2 regions of the Streptomyces sp. RLB3-17 genome follow, and region 1 is predicted to be linked to the other one. Evidence: predicted binding sites of a transcription regulator. Region 1 holds the regulator's gene; the other holds the start of a gene.

Region 1 (11,477 bases):
GCGAGCGCCGCGGCGGGCACGTCGGCCAGCTGCTCCGCCGACGCCTTCTCCTCGCCCTCCATGGTCTTGCCGCCGCCCGCGAGCAGGTAGGGCGCCTTGGCGTGCGCGTGGTCGCGCAGCGACATGATGAGGAGCTTGGGGGAGAGCGGCTTGCCCGTGTTCCAGGCGGGGCACTGCGACTGGCAGCGGCCGCACTCGGTGCACGTGGAGAAGTCCAGCAGGCCCTTCCAGGAGAACTGCTCGACCTGGCTGACACCGAAGACGTCGTCCTCGCCCGGGTCGGTGAAGTCGATGGCCTTGCCGTCACTCGTCATCGGCAGCAGCGCGCCGAGGGCGGTCTCGCCCTTCGCGTTCCGCTTGAACCAGATGTTCGGGAAGGCGAGGAAGCGGTGCCAGGCGACGCCCATGTCCGTCTTGAGGGAGACCGTGATCATCCAGATGAAGGACGTCCCGATCTTGATCATCGCGGTGAGGTAGATCAGGTTCTGGAGCGTGCCGACGCTCGTCTCCTTGAAGGCGGCGACGATCGGGTACGAGGCGAAGTACGCGGCCTCGTAGCCGTGCACGTCGGCGAGGGCGCCCTCCAGGCCGCGCAGGGTCATGATCGCGAGGCCGATGATGAGGATGACCGACTCGACGAAGTAGGCCTGGCCGACGTTGGACCCGGCGAAGCGGGACTTGCGGCCCGGCCGGTCGGGCCGGGACAGCTGGCGGATCACGATGAGCGTGAGGATGCCGAGGGTCGTCATCAGGCCGATGAACTCGACGAAGATCTCGTACGGCAGCCAGTGCCCGATGATGGGCAGCGCCCAGTCGGCCTGGAAGAGCTGCCCGAAGGCGTTCACCAGCGTGGCGACGAGGGAGAAGAAGCCGACCGCCACGAACCAGTGCGCGACGCCGACCACCCCCCACCGGTTCATCCGGGTGTGGCCGAGGAACTCCCGGACCACCGTGACGGTGCGCGCGGTCCAGTCGTCCGTGCGGGTGCCCGCGGGGACGTCCTGGCCGAGCCGTACGAACCGGTAGATCTGCGCGATGGCGCGGGAGAACAGCGCCACGCCGACCACGGCGAGTACCAGCGACACAATGATCGCGGCGAGTTGCATTCGGGGGCTCCTCGGGCCTGCGAGGGAGGGAGCTGAAGGCCGACCTTCAGCCGATTACTAAGCGGTAACTTATGCAGTCCGTCTGAGACTACCCATATCTTCCGCCGCACTGTAGCCAGCGGTGCGGTGATCTGCGTCGCTGAGGTCCACCTGAGTCGCCGAAGTCACCGACCGGCAGTTGCGCACGTCACCGGCCGACAGCTGCCGGTCTCCGGCCGACACGTAAACCCGATCGTGCTATATGCAGCATATTTACGACATTTAACACTAAATTGGCGGCGTGCTGTACGGAATCGCCGCCGCCACCTCCGCCCTGCTCCTCGCCGCCCTCCTCGCCGCCCTGCTGCGGCTCCTCGCCCTGCGCCTCGGCGTGGTCGAACGCCGGAGGGCACGCGCGGTGCCGCTGCTCGGCGGGGTCGCGGTGGTGGCGGTCACGGCGTTCGTCGCCGGGGTCGGCGATTGGACGGACGTGGCGCCGCTGGGGTCGGCGGCCGGACGGCTGCTGGCCGCCGGGATCGGGGTCGGCGTCCTCGGACTCGTCGCGGACCTGTGGCCCCCGCCGGCCCTTGTGCGGGTTCCGCTCCAGGCGGCCGTCGTGACCGGCGCCGCCGCGCTGACCGTGCCGTACGACGAACTCGGCCCGGTGGTCGGGGTGGTGGCCGTCGGCTGGATCGCCCTCGCCACCCATGCCTTCACCTCGCTCGATCACGCCGACGGAGTGATGGGGACGGTCGCGGTGGTGACCGCCTTCGCGCTGAGCGGCTGCGCGGCCGCCGAGGTCATGGACGGGCTCGCGGCGCTGCTGAGCGTGCTGGCCGCCGCGCTGACCGGGTTCCTGATGCACAACTGGCCCCCGGCCCGGATCGTGCCGGGGCGCTGCGGCGCGCTGTTCGTCGGGTTCGTGCTGACCTCGGCGGCGGTACTGGTCCACGCCGGGCGGGCGGCCGGGTCGAGCGTGGGCGCCGGGTTCGCGCTGACGGCCGTGGCGACCGCCGACGCCGTACTGGTGCTGGTGTCGCGGCGGCGGGCCGGGCGTCCGCTGCTGCGGGGCGCCCCCGATCATCTCGTCCACCGGCTGCGACGCCTCGGTGTCACGCCCCAGGGCGCCGCGGTCGTCGTGGGGGTCACCGGCTTCGCGGGTGCACTCGTCGGGATGCTGATCGACATGGGATGGGTGAGCGCGACGGCGGCGTTGTGGGTGGCGGGCGGCGTCGGTGTCGCCGTGCTCGCGCTGCTTCGGATCCCCACTTACGGGGGACGGCATGTCCCCGCGTACGGGAGTCGGTTGACCGTGAAGCCGCAGGTCGGAGCACGTGTACAAGCACACCTGCGTGTAAGCAAGAGATAAGACTTGAGCCCCCGTGACTCATGTCTGTTGACCCAGCAATGAGTGTGGTGCACACTTGAGTCCGTTCCACTCAAGTCATTGCTGGAGGAATTGAAATGGCACGTGCGGTCGGCATCGACCTGGGCACGACTAACTCCGTCGTCAGCGTTCTTGAAGGCGGCGAGCCCACCGTCATCACCAACGCAGAGGGCGCCAGGACCACGCCGTCCGTCGTCGCCTTCGCCAAGAACGGCGAGGTGCTCGTCGGCGAGGTCGCCAAGCGCCAGGCGGTCACGAACGTGGACCGGACCATCCGCTCCGTGAAGCGTCACATGGGCACGGACTGGAAGATCGAGCTCGACGGGAAGAACTTCAACCCGCAGCAGATGAGCGCCTTCATCCTGCAGAAGCTGAAGCGCGACGCCGAGGCCTACCTGGGCGAGAAGGTCACGGACGCGGTCATCACCGTCCCGGCCTACTTCAACGACTCCGAGCGCCAGGCGACGAAGGAGGCCGGCGAGATCGCGGGCCTGAACGTCCTGCGCATCGTGAACGAGCCCACGGCCGCCGCCCTCGCGTACGGCCTGGACAAGGACGACCAGACGATCCTCGTCTTCGACCTCGGTGGCGGCACCTTCGACGTGTCCCTCCTGGAGATCGGTGACGGCGTCGTCGAGGTGAAGGCCACCAACGGCGACAACCACCTCGGTGGTGACGACTGGGACCAGCGTGTCGTCGACTACCTGGTGCAGCAGTTCCGCTCCGGTCACGGCGTGGACCTCGCCAAGGACAAGATGGCGCTCCAGCGTCTGCGCGAAGCCGCCGAGAAGGCGAAGATCGAGCTGTCCTCGTCCACCGAGACCTCGATCAACCTGCCCTACATCACGGCCTCCGCCGAGGGCCCGCTGCACCTGGACGAGAAGCTCACGCGCGCCCAGTTCCAGCAGCTCACCGCGGACCTTCTGGAGCGCTGCAAGACGCCGTTCCACAACGTCATCAAGGACGCGGGCATCAACCTCTCCGAGATCGACCACGTCGTTCTCGTCGGTGGCTCGACCCGCATGCCCGCCGTCGCCGAGCTCGTCAAGGAGCTGACCGGCGGTCAGGACGCCAACAAGGGTGTCAACCCGGACGAGGTCGTCGCCATCGGCGCCGCCCTGCAGGCCGGTGTCCTCAAGGGTGAGGTCAAGGACGTCCTGCTCCTCGACGTCACCCCGCTGTCCCTCGGCATCGAGACCAAGGGCGGCATCATGACGAAGCTCATCGAGCGGAACACGACGATCCCGACCAAGCGGTCCGAGATCTTCACCACCGCCGAGGACAACCAGCCGTCCGTCCAGATCCAGGTCTACCAGGGCGAGCGCGAGATCGCGGCGTACAACAAGAAGCTCGGGATGTTCGAGCTGACCGGTCTGCCGCCGGCCCCGCGCGGTGTCCCGCAGATCGAGGTCGCCTTCGACATCGACGCCAACGGCATCATGCACGTGACCGCGAAGGACCTGGGCACGGGCAAGGAGCAGAAGATGACCGTCACCGGTGGCTCCTCGCTGCCGAAGGACGAGGTCGACCGGATGCGCCAGGAGGCCGAGCAGTACGCGGACGAGGACCACAAGCGCCGCGAGGCCGCCGAGACCCGCAACCAGGGCGAGCAGCTCGTCTACCAGACCGAGAAGTTCCTCAAGGACAACGAGGACAAGGTCCCGGGTGACGTCAAGACCGAGGTCGAGGCGTCCATCGCCGAGCTGAAGGAAAAGCTCAAGGGCGAGGACACCGCCGAGATCCGCACGGCCACGGAGAAGGTCGCCGCGGTCTCGCAGAAGCTCGGCCAGGCCATGTACGCCGACGCCCAGGCCGCGCAGGCCGCCGGTGGCGCCGATGGTGCCCCCGGTGCCGAGCAGGCCAAGGCCGATGACGACGTCGTCGACGCCGAGATCGTCGACGAGGAGCGCAAGGACGGTGCCGCGTGACGGAGGAGACCCCGGGCTTCGACGAGAAGCCTGACGTCCCCTCCGGCGCCACCCCTGACGACGCCGAGCCGCAGGCCGCCACCCCCTCCACGGAGGAGGCGGCGGCCCCGGCCGGGGACGCATCAGCAGCACAGATGGCCGGTCTGACCGCACAGCTGGACCAGGTCCGTACGGCGCTCGGCGAGCGCACGATGGACCTCCAGCGGCTCCAGGCCGAGTACCAGAACTACCGCCGCCGGGTCGAGCGCGACCGGATCGCGGTCAAGGAGATCGCCATCGCGAACCTCCTGACCGAGCTCCTGCCCGTGCTCGACAACATCGCCCGCGCGCGGGACCACGGCGAACTGGTCGGCGGCTTCAAGTCGGTGGCCGAGTCGCTGGAGACCGTCGCGGCGAAGATGGGCCTCCAGCAGTTCGGCAAGGAGGGCGAGCCCTTCGACCCGATGATCCACGAGGCCCTGATGCACTCGTACGCGCCGGACGTCACGGAGACGACGTGCGTGGCGATTCTGCAGCCGGGGTATCGCATCGGCGAGCGCACCATCCGCCCCGCGCGGGTGGCGGTCGCCGAACCCCAGCCGGGGGCGCAGACCGGCAAGGCGGACTCCCAGGATTCCGCCGAGGCGGCCGACGACAAGGAGAGCGGTGGCCCGGACGAGGGCTGACGTTGAACGCATGAGAGAGGAGGGGCGTCGAGGATGAGCACCAAGGACTTCATCGAGAAGGACTTCTACAAGGTCCTCGGCGTCCCCAAGGACGCCACCGAGGCTGAGATCAAGAAGGCGTACCGGAAGCTCGCCCGCGAGTTCCACCCGGACGCCAACAAGGGCAACGCCAAGGCCGAGGAGCGCTTCAAGGAGATCTCCGAGGCGAACGACGTGCTCGGAGACCCCAAGAAGCGCAAGGAGTATGACGAGGCACGCGCCCTCTTCGGCAACGGCGGCTTCCGTCCGGGTCCCGGCGCGGGCGGCGGCAACTTCAACTTCGACCTGGGCGACCTCTTCGGAGGCGGCGCCCAGGGCGGAGCAGGCGGTGCCGGTGGCTTCGGCGGCGGCATCGGTGACGTCTTCGGGGGCCTGTTCAACCGCGGCGGCGCGGGCACGGGTACGCGGACCCAGCCCCGGCGCGGCCAGGACATCGACACCGAGGTGACGCTCAGCTTCACCGAGGCGGTGGACGGCGCGACGGTCCCGCTGCGGATGACGTCCCAGGCGCCCTGCAAGGCCTGTTCGGGCACCGGCGACGCGAACGGCACACCGCGCGTGTGCCCGACGTGCGTCGGCACCGGCCAGGTCGCGCGCGGCTCCGGCGGCGGCTTCTCGCTCACGGACCCCTGCCCGGACTGCAAGGGCCGCGGTCTCATCGCGGAGAACCCCTGCGAGATCTGCCACGGCAGCGGCCGTGCCAAGTCCTCGCGCACGATGCAGGTCCGCATCCCGGCGGGAGTGAGCGACAGCCAGCGCATCCGCCTCCGCGGCAAGGGCGCACCCGGCGAACGGGGCGGCCCGGCAGGCGACCTGTACGTCACGGTCCACGTGGACGCCCACCCGGTCTTCGGCCGCAAGGGCGACAACCTCACCGTCACCGTGCCCGTCACCTTCGCGGAGGCGGCACTCGGCGGCGAGGTGCGCGTACCGACCCTGGGCGGCCCCCCGGTCACCCTGAAACTGCCCCCGGGCACGCCCAACGGCCGTACGATGCGGGCCCGCGGCAAGGGTGCCGTCCGCAAGGACGGTACGCGCGGCGACCTCCTGGTCACCGTCGAGGTCGCGGTCCCCACGGACGTGTCGGGCAAGGCTCGCGACGCCCTGGAGGCGTATCGCGAGGCAACCGCGGGCGAGGACCCACGGGCGGAGCTGTTCCAGGCCGCGAAGGGAGCATGAGCAGATGGACGGCCGTCGTCGAAACCCCTATGAACTGACCGAGGAGACCCCGGTCTACGTCATCTCGGTGGCGGCCCAGCTCTCCGGCCTGCACCCGCAGACCCTGCGTCAGTACGACCGCCTCGGCCTGGTCTCCCCGGACCGCACCGCCGGCCGGGGCCGGCGCTACTCGGCCCGCGACATCGAACTGCTCCGCACGGTGCAGGCGCTGTCCCAGGACGAGGGCATCAACCTGGCCGGCATCAAGCGCATCATCGAGCTGGAGAACCAGGTGGCCGCCCTCCAGTCCCGCGTCGCGGAACTGGAATCGGCCCTGGACGGCGCCGCTGCCGCGATGCAGCAGCGCGAGGCCGCGGTGCACGCCTCGTACCGCCGCGACCTGGTCCCGTACCAGGAGGTCCAACAGACGAGCGCGCTGGTGGTCTGGCGGCCGAAAAGGCAGTCGGACTAGCTCCCACGTACCGAAGGGGGTGGAGAGGTCGTCGACCTCTCCACCCCCTTCGGCGTTCCTCGGCTCACCGCGCCGGTTCGGTGACCGTCCAGTCGCCGGTGGGGTGAGGTCGAGTCCGTTTTCTTCGGTGTGTCAGAGAAGGTGGTGTTCACGTAGAACTGCCGCTTGTACACCGGTGATGCGCAGCTGCTCGCGGCGGAGGCCGGCGCCCCCGAGACGGCGAGCAGGCCCCCGGTGGTGGCGATCGTCGGCGTCGCGGCGAGCGCCGGTCCGCTCCGCCCAACTGGTCTCATGCTTCCCCTGTTTCGTGCTGCGACGTGTGCGGCCACCTTCGAGACTCGCGGACTGGGGGAGGGTTGTATGCCGCCAGGGAGCGAGTGACGCAAGTCAATCAGAGGGGTTCTGTGGAAGTGGCGGCGCACCCCCTTCCCATCGTGTTCACTTGGGGAACACAGAATGCTGTTGCCATCTCGTTAAGTGGTTACTCCTTGACGCTGAGGTGATCGCCGCGTTGGCTTTCAGCCACCTGGGTCGCAAAGCAGCTACCTCGCCCGGAAGGCACCTGATGTGAACACTCGTAACACCCGGCTTCGTCGTACCGCCATAGCCCTGGCCTGCTCCGCGATGACCGTCTCCCTTGCCGCCTGCGGTGTCGTGGACGGGATCGGCGGCAGCAGCACCAAGGCGAGCCCGACCAAGGGTGACGACATCACGGTTGGCCTGCTCCTCCCGGAGAAGGCCAACACCCGTTACGAGAAGTTCGACTACCCGATCATCGAGCAGCAGGTCGCCAAGCTCACCAACAACAAGGGCAAGGTCGACTACGCCAACGCGGCTCAGGACGCCACCAAGCAGAGCCAGCAGTTCCAGCAGATGGTGGCCGACAAGGTCGACGTGATCCTCGTCGACGCGGTGGACTCCAAGGCCATCGCGAGCGACGTGCAGAAGGCCAAGGACGCGGGCATCCCCGTCATCGCCTACGACCGTCTGGCGCAGGGCCCGATCGACGCGTACATCTCCTTCGACAACGAGCTCGTCGGCCAGGTGCAGGGCAAGGCGCTCCTGGAGGCGCTGGGCACCGACGCCTCCTCGAAGAAGATCGTCATGATGAACGGCTCGCCCACCGACCCGAACGCGGCGCAGTTCAAGTCGGGCGCCCTGGGTGAGCTCAACGGCAAGGTCGTCATCTCCAAGACGTACGACACCAAGGACTGGGACCCGGCCGTCGGCAAGGCCAACATGGAGAAGGCCATCTCGGCCATCGGCCTCAGCAACATCGCCGGTGTCTACTCCGCCAACGACGGCCTCGCGGGCGCCGTCATCGACGCCATGAAGACCATGGGCGTCAGCAAGGTGCCGCCGGTCACCGGTCAGGACGCCGAGCTGGACGCGGTGCAGCGGATCGTCCGGGGCGAGCAGTACATGAGCGTCTACAAGTCCTACCCCGACGAGGCCTCCGCGGCCGCCGAGATGGCTGTGGCGAAGGTCCAGGGGCGGGGCATCGAGTTCGACGCGCTCACCCGCGACAAGGTCGACAGCCCCACGAACAAGAAGATCCCCTCCCAGCTGATGCCCGTGGTCGCCCTGACCAAGGCCAACATCAAGGAGACGGTGATCCAGGACGGCATCTACACCGTCAAGCAGATCTGCACCTCCTCGACCAAGGCGGACTGCACGGCGATCGGCCTCAAGTAGTCGTGGACTGACGAACTTCCCTGACGAACGCGCGGGAGCCCTGGACAAGGGGCTCCCGCGCGTTCGTCGGATCAGGGGTCAGCGCCCCATCGACTGCCAGACTGCCTGGCGGCGCGTCGCCGTTGTCACTGGAGCGGCTGCGCCGCTCAGGGCCTAGAGCGCGGACAGCAGGACGGAGAGCGTGCGTACGACGGGCCCGTCGCGCGCGGTCATCCGCTTCGGGGCGCCAGGGTCGTAGGTCACCTCGATCCGCTCCGGATCGGTCGCCACGAGCCGGCCGCTTCCCCTGAACGTCCACTCCCCGGCGGCCGCGGCGAGGGCCGTCCCCAGCGCGAACAGCGCGCCGAACGCCCATTGCACCTTCCGATCGCGGGATGTCGTCCAGCGGTCCTTCCGTTCCGTCCGCGGCGGCACGGGCACGGTGGTCACCAACGTCGCCCCGTCCGCACGCGGTTCGACGGCGTCGTGTTCGACAGTCCTGACCCTCACGTCCCGGCTGAACCAATCCGGGCCCGCCGGTGTCTCAGAGGGCGACCGTGTTTGTCGTACTGGATGTGCTCGTCGTGCTGGAGGCGCCCGTGGCCATGATCGGCCTGTTCTGGATCACCAAGGAGAGCGTGTACGTGGGCGCCGAGCCCGAGGGGTACGGGCGCGGGGTGCGGCTCACCCCCGAGGGGCTTCAGGCCGTGGGCACGGGCCAGGAGGGGTTCTGGTCCTGGGCCGACGTCCGTGAGGTCACCGTTCACGACGTGCAGGTGCGCTCCAGTACCCGGTGGCTGGTGAACAACGTGATGGACACGGTCCTCGACATGGCGACGGGCGGCGGTGAGGCACCGCCCGCGTTCGAACTCCACGTACGGACGGACGAGGAGAAGGCCGAGCTGACGGTGTACACCGCGGCCGTCGGGGGCTACGTCCAGTCCGAGTACGAGCTGTCGGTGGCGCTGCTGAACCGGTTCGTGGACGGTACGGCGGACGTGGCGCGGCTGCTGGAGTGGGGAAGTGTCGAGGGCGACGGCGTGACGCCCTGGCGGGCGGCACGCGAGGCCCTGCTCACGAGTTGGGCCTCGGCCTGAGATGTTCGAGGAGTGCGGCGAGCCCCTCCGGGGTGGTGGCGAGTACGGTGCCGGGTTCGTCGCTTTCCCGGAGGCGGATCGTTCCGTCCTCACCGCATCGGGGGACCCGGAGCCGGTTCCCCTGGTCGGCCCTGTCGCCGTACCTACCGTGATCGCGTTGCTTGTGCCCCATGGACGCCGAGCCCACACTTGAGGAGGTGATGCCGCCATGACCGCTCTTGCGCACGAGAGGCCCGAGACCATGTCTGAGGTCAGGACCGAGTCCGAGAACGATTCCGACTTCGACGAGGTCCTGTGGCAGGCATGGAAGGCCATGGAACTCCCCGAGGGCTACCGCGCTGAGATCATCGAGGGAGCCATCGAGGTGTCGCCCACCGCCCGCCGTTCGCACGGCCTGATCACCAATCGTGTGCGTAGGGCCCTGGACAAGTTCTTGGACGGTGGCGAATACGCGTGCCATCAGGGCGTGAACGTGATCCACAGGCGCAAGGCGTGGATCCCCGACGCCTTCGTCGCACCGGAGGACACGCAACCCTGGGGTGATGAGGACGACCTCGGTGTCAGGGCCGAGGCCGTCTACCCCATCGTGGAAGTCGTTTCCCCTGGTAAGCGCAACCAGGACCGAGACCGGGTCCGCAAGCTTCGCGAATACGCTCGCGCCGGCATTCCGACCTATGTCGGCATCGATGACTACGACGCTCAGGGATCGGTCACTCTGTGCACCGGCCCGCGTCCCGACAAGGCGGACTGGGAAGACATCCACCGCGTCTACTACGGCACCGACGTCACCATCCCCGAAGGCCCCGCCAAGGGGTTCGTGATCGGGGAGACGATCACCGGGCCCAAGCGGAGCTGAGCCCGCGCCCGACCCCCCGGGGATACCTCCCCCTCACGCCACCCGCGTGAACTCCACCGTCACCTCCGGTGGGCCCCCGGCCACGCCCCGGTAGATCCCCTTGTGCGGGGTGACGTCGTCGTAGTCGCGACCGCGGCCGACCACGACGTGGGACTCGTCGGCCCGGGTGCTGTTGGTGGGGTCGTAGCCGGTCCAGTCGCCGGCCCAGTACTCGATCCAGGCGTGGCTCTGGCCGGCGACGGGGCGGTGGAGTTCGGCATCGCGTTCGGGGTGGAGGTAGCCCGAGACATAGCGGGTGGGCAGGCCCAGGCCGCGCAGGAGGGCCGCCGTCAGGTGGGTGATGTCCTGGCAGACGCCCGCGCCCTGCGCCCAGGCCTCCATGGCGCCGGTGTTCACGCCGGTGGCGCCGGGGAGGTACGAGACCTGGTCGGTGACCATGGCCGAGACCGCGACCGCCGTCTCGTGGGGATCCAGGCCCGTCGACGCCGACCTCGCCCGCTCCACCAACTCCCGCGTCACCGTCGTACGGCCGGTCGGGGACGTGTACTCCAGGAGGCGGGAGTTCGCCGTCGTCCTGGCGACCTCCGCCCAGGTCGGCGCGGGGGCCTGCGGGCCCGGTGGGGCCGTTTCCACCAGGCTCGACGCCGTGATGGTCAGGTCCTCATGCGGTTCCATCAGGTCGAAGCCCGTGACCTGGGTGCCCCAGTAGTCCCAGTACGACCAGGTGGGCGTGGTCGGGTTGACCGTGACCCTGGCGTCCAGGGTCGTCTGGCCGGGGAGCGTCAGGGGGGTCATGCGGACCTCGTTGTGGGAGGAGACCGCGGCCTGCGCGTACGAGACGCGGGTGGTGTGCCGGATCCGCAGCCGGCGTGTCACGGGAGTGCTCATCGCGCTCACGCTCCTTCCTGGGCCCACTCGACGGGCCCCTGGTACGGGAAGAACCTCTCCGCCACCGCCTCCGCCGAGGCCGTGCACGCTTGTTGCAGGTCGCGGAGGAGCAAGGGGAGCTGTTCCTCCAGGGCCGCCAGGTCCAGGTATTCCAGGCGGGTTCTCATACGGCCTATCGGGCGGCGGGCCGGGTCCTGACGGGGACGGCCGAGGGCGGCGAGGCACTCC
Region 2 (11,477 bases), 1.3 Mb from region 1:
GCTCGCGCATCGAGAACGGCTTGGTCATGTAGTCGTCGGCGCCGACGCCGAGCCCGACCAGCATGTCGGTCTCGTCGTCGCGCGCGGTGAGCATCAGCACCGGCACCGGGCGCTGGGCCTGCACGCGTCGGCAGACCTCCAGGCCGTCGAAGCCGGGCAGCATGATGTCGAGGATCAGCAGGTCGGGCTGCCAGGCCTCTGCTGTGTCGACGGCGGCCGGTCCGTCGCCCGCGGTTTGCACGAGGAATCCCTCGGCTCGCAGGCGGGCCGCGATGGCGTCGACAATCGTCGGGTCGTCCTCGACCACCAGCACCCGGCGCTGAGCGCCTGGCGTGGCCGCCGTGCCGTTGTGCGAGGTGTGTGTCTGCTCCATCGCCCGCCCCTGAGGTGTGCTTTCCGGAATCCGTGGGGTGATCCCATGACTGCGCTTGACGCTTGAATGATCTGCGCCAGGGAAGCAGGGTACGGGCAGTCACCTTCGCTCGGCTATCCAGGCCCGACCGCGAGGTGGACGACGTCCGGAACGCCCCGGGCAACGGGGATCTCTTCGGTACGCACCTGGTGGAATCCGGCATTCCGCAGCGTTCCTTCAAATTCCGGAGAGGGCTGCGCCGACCACACGGCGAGCACCCCGCCCGGCTTCAACACCCTTGCGCAGCTTGCCAGTCCGGCCGGTCCGTACAGCCCGGTGTTGTCCTCGGTGACGGTCCAGTCGGGCCCGTTGTCGATGTCGAGGCACAGCGCGTCGTACGTGTCGGAAGTCTCATTGACGTGAGCGAGCAGATCGGATCTCACGATCTCGGTCCGGGGGTCGGCGAGCGCCGTCGCGGAGAGTTCCGCCAGCGGTCCGTCACGGTGCCAGTCGATGATGGCCCCTTCGCGTTCGACGACCGTGATGTGCCCCCAGCGCGGGTCGGCGGCGGCGTGCGCGAGGGAGAACCCGACACCGAGCCCCCCGATCAGCACCTTGGGCTCCGCCCGTCCGTCCAGGGCGTCCAGCGCGGCGTCGACGAGCAGCCGTTCCGAGCGGCCGTCGGAGGTGTCCATCAGGAAGCACCCGTTGGCGATGATCTGCAGCAGCGCGCCGTGGCGCCGCAACACGACCTCGCCGTAGGGGCCTTCCCGGCGATCGATGACTACAGGGATGTCGTACGAGGCAGTCATGGCTCCCATCCTGGCACTTTCACCAGAATGGGCAGCCGAATTAACCCTCGGGCGGTCAGAGGTTCAGTCCGTGCCCGTAGGGGAACACGGGGTCTTCGGTGTCGTCGGGGGCGTCCGGCCGTGACGCCTCGACCGCCGCCATGGAGCGCGGCAGTTCGAACGGCAGTCGCCCCTGGGCCCGTGCCCGTCCGAAGGCGACGTCCAGGAGTGCCGTGTCGCTCGTGCCGTAGTCGGCGACCAGCGCGGCCGCCGTCGCGGCGATCTCGGGGAGGACGGCGGGCCGTTCGAGGTTGACGCACACCAGCGTGGGCACCGCGTCCAGCAGTCGCAGGATCTCCTTGAGCTCGTCCTCCGGGAAGGCCGGCGACCCCGAGTGGAAGAAGGACTCGAAGAGAGCGGGGCGCTCCTCGTGGGGCGTGCGCAGCCGCAGGACCGCGAGGTCCGCGTCGACGGGATCGGCGACGACATTGACATACGCGGCGGCCACTTGCTCGGAGATCACCCGCACGTACAGGTTCGGGCGGCCTTCGAGGGGCAGCAGTCCGTGGTTGGTCAGGACGGTCAGCGAGCGGCGCCGGGCGGCCTCGCCGAGCGCGGTGAACTCGCCCGCCCCGACGGTCTCCTCCGCCCGGTCGGGGTCCACGTACGGGTTCTCGAACAGGCCGAGTGTGAATTTCTCGCGCAGGAGTCGACGTACGGATTCATCGATGCGTTCCTCCGTGACACGGCCCGAGCGGACCAGTTCCACGATCACCTCGGGGCACTGCTCGCCGAGCACGGGCGCGTCGGTGAGCAGGCCCCAGTCGGTGCAGACGATGCCGTCGAAGCGGTTTCCTTGCTTCCTTCTTGCCTTGCTCGAGGCGGCTTCTTGACGGGCTTCTTACTTCTTAAAGAAGGGGGCTGTTTGAAGGGGAGGGCTTACCTGACGGAGCGGATGAACTGGACGGCGAGTGCGCCCAGCACGGCGGCGATCGCGCCGAAGAGGAACAGCGCCCCGTAGTTGCCGCCCCCGCCGGTCGCCAGGAGCGCGGGGGCGGCGATCGGGACGAGGGACTGGGGCAGGGCGTTGCCGATGTTGAGGACACCCATGTCCTTGGCCGACTCGTCGGGGTCGGGCAGTACCGCGGTGGCGAGCGCCATGTCGACGGAGAGGCAGAGACCCTCGCCGAGGAGTTCGCCGCCGTCATGGACGGCATCCAGCTGCAGTGGGCCCTCGACCCCACGGACGTCGACACGGCCGCCCGGATGCGGGCCTACCTCGACCGGCTGCTGCGCTCGATCACCGTCTCGGGCGCGGGGCTGCCCTCGGACGCACATACGGGACTGACTTGTTCGCACGCAGGGACCGACTCGGACGCGCGCACGGACTGACTCGGACGCGTGTGCGGAGACGGCGACCCCGGACGCCGTACACGCTTATCAGGTTGCTATGAATCGCCTCCCACGTGGCGTCGGTCATAGACAGCGGCGCCGCGAGCCCCCAAAGGTGGGGCGGGACGGAAGGAGCCCCTCACCTTGGACCGGAGCACGACCGCGACGGCGACGGCAGTGGCGACGACCACGGCCCCGACGGCCTCCTCGGCCGATGCCGCGCTCAAGGACCCACAGACGGGCAGGCTTCTCCTGGACGGGGTGCCGCGACAACGCGGCGCCACGGCCGTGTTGCCCGGCCCCCGCCCGGCGACGACACGCCCTGTACTCGCCCCTCCCGCCCCATCCGCCCCATCCGCTCCACCCGTCTCCCGCGCCCTCGCCCGGCTCCGGTCACTCCGTCCCTGGCGGCTGCTGCCCACCCCCACCGGAACGCCGTTCACCTTCGGTTACGCGGTCGTGCTCACCGTCACCGCGATGGTCACCGACTACGCGGACCCCTCCCTCGTCCACGCCTTGCAGCAGGGGTCCAGCACCGATGTCGCGCACCTCGTACGCGAACCGGTGCTGGTGCTGCTGGCCAGCGCGCTGTGGATGGCGGGCGGGATCACCTCGCCGTACGCCATCGGGTTCGTGCTGGTGCTGACCGCGCTGGAGCGGCGGATAGGCGGCCTGCGGGCCGCCGGAGTCTTTCTGCTCGGGCACGTCGTGGCCACCCTGGCCACCGAGGTGCCCGTCGGCCTTTCCGTGCTGGTGGGAGACCTCCCCGACAGTTCCCTGCACCGCCTCGACTACGGCATCAGCTTCGGCGTCGCCACGAGCGTCGGCGCGCTCGCCGGGCTGCTGAGGCCCTGGCTGCGCTGGCCGATGCTGGTCGTGTTCGGCTCGATGGTCGTCGGGGACCTGCTCGAATTCGCCGACCCGATGACGGACTGGGGGCATGTGATGTCCCTGGCGATCGGGGTGTCGACCTGGCCGCTGGTTCGGGGCTGGCGCCGCGCCCGTACGGAGGCGGCCTCCGGCCCCGCCACCCCCGCCGCCGTACACACCGCTCAGACGCCCGGCACCGTCGCCGCCTAGCACCGCGGGTGGTCGGGGTGTTCGGGGCGGGCCCGGTCCGGTCGGGTCAGGTGGCCCGGGCCGCCGTCAGCCGTCGGGCCGGCTCCGGTACGCCGGGTCGGCGCTCCTGTTCCGCACTCGCCCCGTGGAGCCTGCTGGTGAGCTGGTACGGGTCGGCGCGCAGGTCGTGAGCCGGTACGGGTCGGCGCACAGGTCGTAGTACTCGCGGAAGGGGACCTCGCCGCCGTTCACCCCGCCGGGCAGCCGGCGCTGCCGGTCCAGGCGGAGGCCGAAGTACTCCGTGTCCTGCTCGGTCTTGCCGATGTACGTCGCCCAGCTGTGGATCGGCTGCTTGTCCTCGACGTGCGCCGTGCGCCGTGAGGCGGTCGTCGGTCGTTCCTGCCCTCACGGGAAGGGACGGCGGGCCGACGGCGTTGACCGCACCACAGGCGTTCGCCGCGGATCTGCGGCGGAGCGGCGCCGACCAAGAGGGAAGCGGGGCGGATACCACGCTGACCTGCGCGAATGTCTCCGTGGCGCGGAGTCGAGAGAGCGATCGCTCACAGCGAACAGACCCTGGGGAACAATCCGGGGCTCACGTGCATTGAGTCGGCATAGCTCAACTTGACTGCCTAGGGAGAGATAATGGCTTCGACGTCCACACCGCTCACCCTGCCCGTGTTGCCGCTCGATGACGAGGTCGTGCTGCCCGGGATGGTGGTTCCGCTGGACCTGAACGACGCCGATGTGCGCGCCGCGGTGGAGGCCGCCCAGGCCGCCGCGCGGTCGGAGCCCGGCAAGCCGAAGGTGCTGCTGGTGCCACGCATCGACGGGGCGTACCCGAGCACGGGCGTGCTCGGCACCGTCGAGCAGGTCGGCCGACTGGCCGACGGCGACCCGGGCGCGCTGATCCGCGGCCGTGGGCGCGTGAAGATCGGCGCCGGGACGACCGGTCCTGGTGCCGCCCTGTGGGTCGAGGGCACCCGGGTCGACGAGACCGTGCCCGACCCGCTGCCCGGCCACGTCGCCGAGCTGGTCAAGGAGTACAAGGCCCTCGCCACCAGCTGGCTGCGCAAGCGCGGCGCCTGGCAGGTCGTGGACCGCGTGCAGGCCATCGACGACGTGTCCACCCTTGCCGACAATTCCGGTTACTCCCCGTTCCTGAGCACCGAGCAGAAGGTCACGCTGCTGGAGACCGCCGACCCGGTCGCCCGGCTGAAGCTCGCCACCGAGCAGCTGCGTGAGCACCTCGCCGAGCAGGATGTCGCCGAGTCCATCGCGAAGGACGTCCAGGAAGGCGTCGACAAGCAGCAGCGCGAGTTCCTGCTGCGGCGCCAGCTCGAAGCCGTCCGCAAGGAGCTGCGCGAGCTGAACGGCGACGCCAAGGAGGGCGAGGAGTCCGACGACTACCGGACCCGCGTCGAGGCCGCCGACCTCCCCGAGAACGTCCGCGAGGCCGCGCTCAAGGAAGTCGACAAGCTGGAGCGGTCCAGCGACCAGTCGCCCGAGGGCGGCTGGATCCGGACCTGGCTCGACACCGTCCTGGAACTGCCGTGGAATGAGCGGACCGAGGACGAGTACGACATCCAGGGCGCCAAGAGCATCCTGGACGCCGAGCACGCCGGTCTGGAGGACGTGAAGGAGCGCATCACCGAGTACCTGGCCGTGCGCAAGCGGCGTTCCGAGCGTGGTCTCGGCGTCGTCGGCGGGCGGCGCGGCGGTGCCGTGCTCGCGCTCGTCGGTCCGCCCGGTGTCGGCAAGACCTCGCTCGGCGAGTCCGTCGCGCACGCCATGGGCCGCAAGTTCGTCCGGGTCGCGCTCGGCGGCGTACGGGACGAGGCCGAGATCCGCGGCCACCGGCGTACGTACGTCGGCGCGCTGCCCGGCCGTATCGTCCGCGCCATCAAGGAGGCCGGGTCCATGAACCCGGTGGTCCTGCTGGACGAGATCGACAAGGTCGGCTCCGACTTCCGCGGCGACCCCGCCGCGGCGCTGCTCGAAGTCCTAGACCCCGCCCAGAACCACACCTTCCGGGACCACTACCTGGAGGTCGAGCTCGACCTCAGCGACGTGGTGTTCCTGGCGACGGCCAACGTGCTCGAAGCCATCCCGGAGGCGCTGCTCGACCGTATGGAACTGGTCCGGCTCGACGGGTACACCGAGGACGAGAAGGTCGTCATCGCCCGTGACCACCTGCTGCCGCGTCAGCTGGAGCGGGCCGGTCTGGAGAAGGAGGAGGTCGCGCTCGACGAGAGCGCGCTGCGCAAGCTCGCCGGGGAGTACACCCGGGAAGCGGGCGTACGCAACCTGGAGCGGGCCGTCGCACGCCTGCTCCGCAAGGTCGCGGCGCAGCACGAACTCGGCGAGCGGCAGCTGCCCTTCACGGTGACCGACGCCGATCTGCGCGGGCTCATCGGACGGCCGCACCACGTGCCCGAGTCCGCCCAGGACCCGGCCGAGCGCCGTACCGCGGTGCCCGGTGTCGCCACCGGTCTGGCCGTGACGGGCGCGGGCGGTGACGTCCTCTTCGTGGAGGCGTCGCTGGCCGACCCGGAGACCGGCGCGGCCGGTCTGACCCTGACCGGTCAGCTGGGTGACGTGATGAAGGAGTCGGCGCAGATCGCGCTCTCCTTCCTCCGCTCGCACGGCGCCGAGCTGGAACTGCCGGTCGGCGACCTGAAGGACCGGGGCGTGCACATCCACTTCCCGGCGGGCGCGGTCCCCAAGGACGGTCCGAGCGCGGGCGTCACCATGACGACGGCGCTGGCCTCGCTCCTGTCCGGCCGACTGGTCCGCACGGACGTGGCGATGACGGGTGAGGTCTCACTGACCGGCCGTGTCCTGCCCATCGGCGGGGTGAAGCAGAAGCTGCTCGCCGCGCACCGGGCGGGTGTCACCACGGTCATCATCCCGAAGCGCAACGAGGCCGACCTGGACGATGTCCCGGCCGAGGTGCTGGAGAAGCTGGACGTCCACGCCGTCACGGACGTCCGCCAGGTCCTGGAACTGGCGCTGTCGCCGGCGATGAACGGCGCGACGTCGGAGGTTCCGGTAGCGGCGTGACGGACGCTGCCGGAAGGGAAGGCCCGGGTCCCGTGAGGGAGGCCCGGGCCTTCGCCGTGCCGTCAGCCGTTTGTGTCGGCTGTCGGCCGACATCGGTCGACTGAAATCTGAAATCTGAAATCTGTCAGCCGTCAGCCGTCAGCCGTCAGCCGTCAGGTGTCAGGTGTCAGGTGTCAGCCGCCATCTGTCATCGGTCATCGGCCATCGGTCAGCCGTTGGCCAGCGCCCGCACCCGGTCCAGCCCGCCGTTGAACTTGTCGTGGTCACCAACCGTCGGTCCGGACGAGGTGTACTGCCACATCGTGTAGTACGCCCAGCCGGCCGGCAGCGTGCCGGGGTCGGCGGCGTAACGCGCGATCCACAGGGGGTTGGCGGAGGCGAAGCCCCCGTAGTTGCCGGTGCAGTCGCTCCACCAGCTGGTCGCCGTGTAGATCACGGCGTCCCGGCCGGTGCGCGCCTTGTACTGGGCGAGGAAGCTGCTGATCCAGCTGACCATCGCGCTCTGGGTCTTGCCGTAGCAGGCGGCCCCGTACGGGTTCCACTCGATGTCGAGCGTGCCCGGCAGCGTCCTGCCATCGCCGGACCAGCCGCCGCCGTGATCCACGAAGTAGTTGGCCTGGGTGGCGCCGCTCGTCGTGTCGGGGGTCGCGAAGTGGTACGCGCCGCGGATCATGCCGACGTTGTACGAGCCGTTGTACTGCTGGGCGAAGTAGGGGTTCGTGTAGTACGTCCCCTCGGTGGCCTTGGTGTAGGCCCACTTGACCCCACTGCTCCACAGGGTCGACCAGGCGACGTTGCCCTGGTAGCCGCTGACGTCCACGCCTTCCGGCTGGGTGGCGTCACCGGTGGTGGGCGTGCCGGCCTGGCCGTCGTGCGCGAGGACGCCCATGCCCAGGCGGGCGGAGCCCCGGGCGGGTGTGTCGGCGGCCGAGGAGGGCGGGGCGGAGAGGGCGGAGAGGAGGGAGAAGGCGGCGAGCAGGGTTCCCAGCGCGAGCAGGCGCGGGCGGTGCGGCGTGCCGGATCTGTGCACGGGCATGACGTGCCTCCGAAGGGCTCGATGGAGCCAGGTGGGGGGAATGGTGCGGACATCCGTGCCGTGAGTGGTGCGGGCATGTGTGCCGTGAGTGGGGGTCAGGTCCTCGTCGACCTGGCGGCATGGGCATGCCATTGGGTGCCTGTTCACGAAGCTACGCACGGGGGGAACGCGCTGGGAAGAGGGGCCGTGGGCTGCCGTTGGTCTACGCCTGAGAAATACTTACGGAGCTGTGGCTATGGCCACCTTTGGCGGAAACTTTCAGAGTCGGGAAACCGGGTGAGGGGCAGACGTGCGCGAGGACAGGAACGGAGGTCGGCGTCCGGCCGGCCTCGACGGGCCGGGCAGGGGTGTGGACCAGCCCGCCGCGCACGGCGGCCCGGACCCGGAGTTCCTCTCCCTGGAGCGCGAGTTGACCGTGTTCCTGCGCCGTGCCCGCGCCAACCAGGGCGAGATGGCCCGTGAGGTCCATCCGGACCTGGAGTCCGCCGCGTACGGACTCCTCGTACGCCTCGACGAGTGGGGCCGCCAGCGCGCCACCGAACTGGCCGCCTACATCGGCGTCGGCAAGGCCACCATGTCCCGCCAGCTGCGCGCCCTGGAGGAGCTCGGCCTCGTCGCCCGTGAGCCCGACCCCGCCGACGGCCGTGCCTGGCTCGTCCACCTCACCGAGGAGGGCCGCGGCCGGGTCGGCCAGGTGCGCGAAGCGCGGCGCGCCCGGTACGTGAGCGAGCTCGCCCACTGGGATCCTCGCGAGGTCGCGGAACTGGCGCGGCTGCTGCACCAGCTGAACCGCGGCATGGAGAAGTAGGAGGAGGCGGGCGTGGACCAGGAATTCCCCGCGCTGGAGCGGGAGCTGACCCTGCTGTTGCGGCGCGCCCGGGCCAGTTCCGGCGAGATGGCCCGCGAGGTCCACCCCGACCTGGAGGCCTCCGCGTACGGGCTCCTCTTCCGCCTCGACGAGTGCGGCCGCCAGCGCGCCACCGAACTGGCCGCGTACATCGGCGTCGGCAAGGCCACGATGTCCCGTCAGCTCCATGCCCTGGAGGAGCTCGGTCTGGTCGCCCGTGAGCCCGATCCCGTCGACGGGCGTGCCTGGCTCGTCCGTCTCACGGACGAGGGCCGGCACCGGTTCCGTACGGTGCGGGAGGCGCGCCGGGCACGGTACGTCCGTGAACTCGCGGGCTGGGACCCGCGCGAGGTCGCCGAACTGGCCCGCTTGCTCCACCAGCTGAACCGGGGCATGGAGAAGTAACACTCCGATCCGCCCCGCTCACCACTCCACGAAGACCACCGTCGCGTCGTCGTGCGTCTTGCTCCGCCTCAACCGTGCCCGCGCCTCGGCGTCGGCGCGCTCCAGGGTCCGTACGCGGTCCACGAGGGCCTGGGCGCCCTCCTTGCGGACGACGGTGAACAGGCCGCCCCAGTCGCCCTCCCCGAACTTCTCCACCCAACGGGTCGCCCCGTCCGTCAGGGCGGCCAGGGCACGGACCTCGGCCCGGGGCACGGTCCCCGTCACCGCCCGGGCCGCGACCGAGGGATCGGCGGCGGCCGTGAAGAAGCCCCCCTCCTTGTTGCGGACGGTCGCGTCGGCGATCGCGTCGGAGGCGAGAGAGGCGCGGGGGACACGGGTGAGGCGGTCGTCCAGGACCGGTGTCACCTCGCCCGCGGGGGACTCCAGCAAAAGGGCGGAGTCCGAGAGGACCAGGTACTCGACGAGGTCGGCTGACCAGCGGGCGAGGACCACGGTTGCCTGGGGCGTGCGCGGGTGAGAAAGGTCACAGGTGTCGGAGTGGGCCTCGGAAGTGCGCCGGATGGACCGGGAAAGGATCTCCGCCAAGGTCAGATCCCGGCGGGAAACGGACAGTTCGGTCAGGGCTCCGCCGAGGTGTGCGGAGAACCAGTGGACGGAATGCAGACAGCCGTCGTCGCCCGGCGGGGGAGTCACGCCGTCGAGGACGACCAGTGATCCTCCTTGTCCTGACGCCGGAAGGCCGACCGATGCGAAGTCCTCATTGGGGCGGGCCGGGTCGCCCGGCTCTGAGACGAGTTCGGTGCGCATTCAGCCAGTCTGCACGAGCCCTTCACAAGGCCCACGAAAGGCTGGCAACGGTCGCAGGACCGGTGCGGACCAGCAGCTCAGCCGCCGGGTTTGGCATGGAATGATCGACTCCGGCAAGGCGTGGCGGCGAATACTGCCAAAGCGCGCCGCAGACGTCCAACCGGCCCGCCGCGCAGGGGGGTCGCACGCGCCACAGGAACTTGCCCGCCAACTCCCGTCCGAGGTTCACTCCTTCGGGTGGCGGGCCGGATGATGCGGGACCACTGCCCACCGGCACTGGGAGGGTCGGGAGCCGATGGGACACCCCCTGCTCGAGCGAAGTCGAGAGCTTGGGGAGGGCGGACGCCCAGTTGACGGAACGTCACCCGGGACCTCGGGTACACGAGTCAGGAATGCGAGCACCGGTGCAGAAGATGCGGTCTCGGCGCACAGGCAAGCAGGCGGCCTCCGGAGCCGGGCAGTCGGCCTCCGAAGGGGGCGCGGAGCGCACGCCGGGTGCCGCGGGGCAGACCCCTGCGGGCAAGGGCCGCTCCGCTCACGTGCGCAATCGGCTGATCGTCGCCGTGGCGGTCGTCGCGGCCGCCATCGTCGGCGCCGGAGCCCCCACGGTCCTCGCGGCCTCCGAGCAGCTGAACGACTCCCAGAACCTGGTGACGCTCGCCGGGCGGACCCAGCAGGCGCTGACGCTCGCCCACTCGCTGGCCGACGAGCGCGACGAGGTCACCTCGTACATCGCCGCGGGCCGGCCGAAGTCCAAGGCGCCCTCCGAGCAGCGCAGCGCCCGGGTCGACCGGCAGGTCGACGAGGTGCGGGCGGACGCGGACGCGCCCGCCGTCCTCCTGAAGGACCTGGACGGCATCGGCACCGCCCGCAGAGCGGCGCTCACCGGCAAGAGCACCGCTCTCGAAGCGCACGAGGCGTACTCCGACGTCATCACCGAACTCCACGCCCTCGCCGAGGACCTGGCCGAGCAGCTGCCGCCCCGCGCGGGCTCCGGCGCGCACGCCCTCGCCGAGCTGGACTCCGCGGTCCAGCAGTCCGCCGCCGCCCGCGGACTGCTCCTCGCGGCCCTCAACATCCCGCGCACCACCCAGACGGTCATCAACCCCGTCACCGGCCTGGCGTCCACCATCAGCAGTTCGTCCCCCGCCGGCGCAAAGCAGCGCGACGCGCTCAGCGCCGCCGCCCAGCAGGCCCGGCTCCGCTCGGACGCGGCCCTCGCGGACTTCCGCGAGACGGCCCCCAAGGACGCCAAGGACTCGTACGACTCCACGGTCACCGGACCCGACGTCACGACCGCGGACAAGTACCTCACCGACCTCACCGACCAGCCGACGCTCTCCGACTCCGAGCTCGACTCCAGCACGAACAAGGTGGACGCGGCGCTCTCCGCCCGCGTCGAGCTGATGCGCGGCGCCGAGTCCTCGCTCAACGACCACCGCACCAAGGACCTGGAGCGGCTGCGGGACGACGACGTCACCGCGCTGGAGATCCGGATCGCCCTCATCGGCACCCTGCTGCTGGTCGCGGTCGGCGTCTCGATGGCCATGGCCCGCACGCTCACCCGCCCGCTGGCCGTGCTGCGCCTGGGCTCGGCCCGCCTCGCCGCGGACCCGGGAGCGCAGGAGCCGGTCAAGTTCACCGGCCGCAACGACGAGTTCGCCCAGGTGGTCCGCTCCGTCAACGCGCTGCACGCGCACGCCGCCGCGCTCCACGAACGGCTGA

What was found. The regulator HspR, encoded in region 1, represses chaperone genes until heat shock. The targets are predictions, from matches to a motif close to TTGAGNNNNNNNNNCTCAA.
Region 2: the regulator HspR is predicted to act here: its motif matches at 4,199-4,217, upstream of lon (endopeptidase La).

The regions. Positions count from the first base shown of each region.
Region 1 is NZ_CP041610.2:6,115,281-6,126,757, forward strand. It holds gene FNV62_RS27750 ((Fe-S)-binding protein) at 1-1,106, opposite strand, end outside; gene FNV62_RS27755 (MraY family glycosyltransferase) at 1,387-2,454, shown strand; gene dnaK (molecular chaperone DnaK) at 2,550-4,400, shown strand; gene grpE (nucleotide exchange factor GrpE) at 4,397-5,065, shown strand; gene dnaJ (molecular chaperone DnaJ) at 5,099-6,283, shown strand; gene FNV62_RS27775 (heat shock protein transcriptional repressor HspR) at 6,288-6,734, shown strand; gene FNV62_RS27780 (sugar ABC transporter substrate-binding protein) at 7,302-8,429, shown strand; gene FNV62_RS27785 (hypothetical protein) at 8,583-8,918, opposite strand; gene FNV62_RS27790 (hypothetical protein) at 8,966-9,505, shown strand; gene FNV62_RS27795 (Uma2 family endonuclease) at 9,714-10,361, shown strand; gene FNV62_RS27800 (transglutaminase family protein) at 10,395-11,249, opposite strand; gene FNV62_RS27805 (alpha-E domain-containing protein) at 11,255-11,477, opposite strand, start outside.
Region 2 is NZ_CP041610.2:7,398,037-7,409,513, forward strand. It holds gene FNV62_RS33580 (response regulator transcription factor) at 1-373, opposite strand, end outside; gene FNV62_RS33585 (spermidine synthase) at 487-1,164, opposite strand; gene FNV62_RS33590 (glycoside hydrolase family 3 C-terminal domain-containing protein) at 1,220-1,942, opposite strand; gene FNV62_RS55940 (hypothetical protein) at 2,083-2,304, opposite strand; gene FNV62_RS58065 (hypothetical protein) at 2,350-2,535, shown strand; gene FNV62_RS33600 (rhomboid-like protein) at 2,680-3,615, shown strand; gene lon (endopeptidase La) at 4,240-6,657, shown strand; gene FNV62_RS33610 (lysozyme) at 6,866-7,693, opposite strand; gene FNV62_RS33615 (MarR family winged helix-turn-helix transcriptional regulator) at 7,983-8,501, shown strand; gene FNV62_RS33620 (MarR family winged helix-turn-helix transcriptional regulator) at 8,514-8,945, shown strand; gene FNV62_RS33625 (protein phosphatase 2C domain-containing protein) at 8,964-9,752, opposite strand; gene FNV62_RS33630 (nitrate- and nitrite sensing domain-containing protein) at 10,166-11,477, shown strand, end outside.